DNA from 2 places in the Paenarthrobacter sp. AMU7 genome. Region 2 is predicted to be linked to the other one. Evidence: riboswitches for the same ligand, from Rfam matches in the RefSeq annotation. Region 2 holds a riboswitch; the other holds the start of a gene.

Region 1 (2,196 bases), 220 kb from region 2:
TCGAGGTGCTCAACGACGTCGTCTTCACGCAGGTATCGGTGAGCTTCGGCAGTGATGACCGCACACACCGTGTCACGCAACGGCTGATGGCCGAGGGCGCGGTGTGGATGTCCGGGTCCTCCTGGCGTGGCCGTGAAATCCTCAGGATTTCGGTGAGTAACTGGACCACGGATGCAGGGGATGTTGCTGCGTCCATCGCGGCGGTGCGCAGCGCGTTGGAAGCCGAACCGGAGTCTGTGTAACGCGAAAACCGCGCCGGTTCCCGCCATCCGCTCCAGTCTGTACTGGTGCGGGCGGCGGCAACCGGCGCGGTAATCAAGCAGTCTGGCTTAGTACCAGTTGTTGGCCAAGTGGAAGCCCAGGGCGGCCGACGGGGATCCGTAGCGTTCCTTGATGTAGTTCAAGCCCCACTTGATTTGGGTCTGGTAGTTGGTCTGCCAATCAGCGCCCGCGGTTGCCATCTTGCTAGCCGGCAGCGACTGGACAATGCCGTAAGCACCGCTGGAAGCGTTGGTGGCGGTCGTCCTCCAGTTGGATTCCTTCTCCCACAGGGTGTTCAGCGCAGTCATTTCGCTGGCGCTCCAGCCGTAGTTGCCAAGGATGCTGGCAGCGTAGGCTTTGGCAGCGGCGGGATCGTCCACGGCCTTGGGGGCGGCAGCAGCAGCTGCAGCTTCGGCAGCGGCGGCGGCAGCAGCGGCGTCGGCGGCCTGCTTGGCTGCAGCATCAGCGGCGGCCTTTTCAGCGGCGGCCTGGTCGGCAGCGGCCTTCTCGGCGGCGGCCTTTTCAGCGGCGGCCTGGTCCGCCGCGGCCTTCTCGGCTGCGGCCTTTTCGGCTGCGGCTTTGTCCACGGCTGCCCTGTCAGCGGCGCCCTTTGCAGCGGCTGCATCCAAGGAAGCGGAGATTTCAGCTGTCTTGTTGTTGCTGACCTGGGCATTCGCCTGGGTCTCTGCAACGCGGCTTACCTCGGGAAGGGTCAGGGCGGCGTTGGCAGCAGTACCGAGCGATGCAACGCCCAGCGCAGCAGCTACAACACCGGCAACAACCGACATGCGGTGGCCGGACTTGCCCTGGCGGGCAGCGTTCTTGAGGACAGCCTGCGACTTGGTCAACGGTGCGTTGTGCTCATCGCGGTGACGCGCGGAAGGGCGCGTCTGATCATTAAATTCAGACATGTGTGATTACCTCTCAGCGCCTGCGGAGTTAGCTGTCGGGTTCGGATGAGGTCATCCGGCCGCGCATCACGCTGCGGCTTCACCCCAAGGGTCCGGCATAAATGCCTGGTCCCGGAGACTCTGGGTCCCCCGTCTCTGCCTCGGAGTAAGTACGGACTCCGGGAAGTGGCAGAGCTCGGCGCATCCCGGATGTGGGCCAGTTGGGGCGACCCACCCTTTCGACGGTACAGGAGGAATTCGTAGAAGTCACATTTAGGTAACAGAGATCACGACGACGGTGAGTCGCCTTGCTGGGTTCGTAACTTCTGTTCGGTGGCGACCACAGGGAATCGAAGGGTGAATTCCGTGCCCCCTGGACGGGACGCCACGTGCACGCTGCCGCCGTGAGCTTCCACGATGGATTCAACGATCGACAGACCCAGCCCCGACGTGCCCTCGGACCCCGATCTCGCAGCGTCGGCGCGGGCAAAACGGGAGAAGATCCGGCCCTGGAAATCCTCTGGAATGCCGGGCCCGTTGTCCGTTACGGTCACCACTGGGCTGCCGTCGGCGGAGAGCATCACGCTCGTGACCACCGTGGTGCCGGCATCGGTGTGTTTACGGGCGTTGGAGAGAAGATTGGCCAGGACCTGGTGCAGTTGCGTAACGTCGCCGCGGACCGTGACGGGTTCATCCGGGAGTTGGAGTTGCCAAATCTGGTCCGGTGCCATGATTTTCTCGTCGCTGACAGTTTCAATCACCAACTGGGTGAGGTCCACGTCCGTGATCTTGAGCGCCTGGCCTTCGTCCAGCCTGGCAAGCAGCAGCAGATCCTCCACCAGGGTGGTCATCCGTTCGGACTGGCTCCGGACGCGTGCCAGCGACTTTCGGCCGTCATCGGTGAAGTTCTCGGTCATGCTCAACAGTTCGGTGTAACCGCGGATGGCCGTAAGCGGCGTTCGAAGTTCGTGCGACGCGTCCGCGACGAACTGGCGCACCTTGGTTTCGCTTTCCTGGCGGGCTTCCAAAGCACTGGAGACGTTGT
Region 2 (2,196 bases):
GCCTTCTTCTCTACGGGGGCCGGAGCCTGCACCGTGGTGACCACGGGGCGCTCGTAGGAGATGGCAACGGTGGAGTCCGCAGCGATGGTGGCCTGGACTACCGACTGGACGTCAAGGGTGGACGTCGCGGTGGACTCACGGTCCACGGTGGTGTCGGCCGCGTTGGCAGCAACACTGCCGGTCAGGACCAGGCCTGAAGCTGCGGCAATAACAGCCGCCTGGCGGCCGACGCCGCCGGCGTTTTCACTGACGGCCTTGGCGATCACGGCAAGCGAGCTGGTCTTGGGGGCCTCAGCGCGATGCCGTGCAACCTTGGATGCACTGGTCATGGTTTTCTCTTTTCGTATCCGCGTGCAGTTGGGGTACACGCGGCTCATTGGCGCGCCAGCACTTGGGGGCATGCTGGCGAACCCCGAACCGGATTGTTTCTAGCGGAGGGTAAAGAAGGAGGACGTGCCCGTGGAGGCAGCCGAGTGCAGGAGCGTGCCCTGTCCCGGGTTCAATGCGCTGATCATCATGCCGTTGCCAACGTAGATGCCTACGTGTGCTCCGCCGTTCTGCATGACCAGGTCACCGGGGACAGGAGTGCTGGTGGGCTTCATGGCCGTCCAGGCGTTGACGCGCGGGATGCTGATGCCGGCCTGGGCGTAGACCCACTGGGTGAAGCCGGAGCAGTCCCATCCGTTGGGCGTGGTGCCGCCCCAAACGTAAGGGTGGCCGATTCCGGTGTAGGCGATCGCGGCGAGGCCGGAAGCGGCGGCGCTGGAAGCAGCATCCTTGGCTTCGGACGACTTCGCAGTCACGGCGCCTGCGGTGGCCTGGTTGCCGTTGGCCGCGGTGCGCTGGGTGGTCTGCGAAGCGCGCTGCACAACCTTGGGAGCTTCCTTGGTGGCCACTACGGGGCTCTCGAAGGAAACGGTGGCGGTGGGCTCTGCGGTGACTACCGCAGTGGTGACCATCTGCTGGGTGCTGGAGGCTTCCGACTTGGAAACGTCGGTGTCCGCTGCCTGGGCCGGCAGACCGACACTGAGGACGAGGCCTGAGGCTGCTGCCAGTACGACGGCCTGACGGCCAACGGTACCGGCGTTGGATGAAACAGCCTTGGAAAGCGTGTTCAAGGGGTTCGTACGAACCGATTCGGCGCGGTGGCGCGCAGGGGTAGTGCGTGATGACACGAAGGTAGCCTCTCCCAATGCCTGCGAGGTGAGCTGTCGGATTCGGATGGGAGTCATCCGGCCACGCTGCTTCAAGGAAGCTTTGCGACTTAACCCCAAGGCCTTCTTGCGAAGACCAGAAGTGGTTCCCCCGCCCCTGCCAGACGATTTATGCGAACGGACCTCGAGTGGTGGCAGAGCTAGGCAATCCACTCAAGTGCACCGGCCCCCTAAAAAGCCGATGCGCTTTGTACGGTACAACAGTTGAACGCGAATGTCACATTCAGGTCACGGGGTGTGTCACCAATGCGAGAGACAACCATCAACTGGACTTAGAGCCAGCCCATGGGGTCAACAACTTCACCGTTGACCTGTACTTCGAAGTGGAGGTGGCAGCCGGTGGAGGCGCCCGTGGTGCCGCTCAGCGCTACAGTGTCGCCGCGGCTGACCGTCTGGCCTACTTTGACGGTGAAGGACGACAAGTGGTTGTACGTGGTCTCAAGGCCGTTGCCGTGGTCTACCACCACGCGGTTGCCTCCGCCGTACTCGTGCCATCCCGCAAAGGTGACCTTGCCACTGGCCGCAGCATGGACGGCCGTGCCGCACTGGGCCACGAAGTCCTGGCCGCGGTGGAAGTCACCGGCACCACCTGTGAGGGGGCTGATGCGGTAGCCGAACGGGGAAGCCGTGGTCAGGGTGTCCAGGGGGCTGGCCATGGTGCCCGTGGACGAGGCACGCTGGATGCTGTCGGCGGACTGCGCACTGAGCAGCTGCTTCAGCTTGCCGTCGGGGTCGGCGGCGGTAGCTACCGCAGCACGGCTGAAGTCGATCTTGGCTGATGCAGCGGCGGAAACCTCGGGCTGGCTGCCCCCGGTGACGGCCAGGGCCGACTCGGTCTGACCGGATTCCGAGGTTGCCATTACCGGGCTGGTGGCCGGCAGACCGACAGTCAGGGCAAGTCCGGTGGCGGCAAGCGCAACTCCGGCCTTTTGCCCTACACCACTGGCTGCGGCGAAATCGGCAACCTGGCGCAACGGGCTCT

Evidence for each region. Region 2 has a riboswitch for cyclic di-AMP ahead of ABQM86_RS05680 (C40 family peptidase). Riboswitches for the same ligand answer to the same signal wherever they lie in the genome.
Region 1: it holds a riboswitch for cyclic di-AMP, as region 2 does, so the genes downstream of both, ABQM86_RS04700 (hypothetical protein) here and ABQM86_RS05680 (C40 family peptidase) in region 2, are expected to answer to the same signal.

Annotation. Positions count from the first base shown of each region.
Region 1 covers NZ_CP165735.1:987,465-989,660, forward strand. The annotation lists gene ABQM86_RS04695 (aspartate aminotransferase family protein) at 1-242, shown strand, start outside; gene ABQM86_RS04700 (hypothetical protein) at 330-1,172, opposite strand; cyclic di-AMP (ydaO/yuaA leader) riboswitch at 1,176-1,363, opposite strand; gene ABQM86_RS04705 (ATP-binding protein) at 1,439-2,196, opposite strand, start outside.
Region 2 covers NZ_CP165735.1:1,202,524-1,204,719, reverse strand. The annotation lists gene ABQM86_RS05685 (NlpC/P60 family protein) at 1-329, opposite strand, end outside; gene ABQM86_RS05680 (C40 family peptidase) at 429-1,175, opposite strand; cyclic di-AMP (ydaO/yuaA leader) riboswitch at 1,180-1,361, opposite strand; gene ABQM86_RS05675 (M23 family metallopeptidase) at 1,487-2,196, opposite strand, start outside.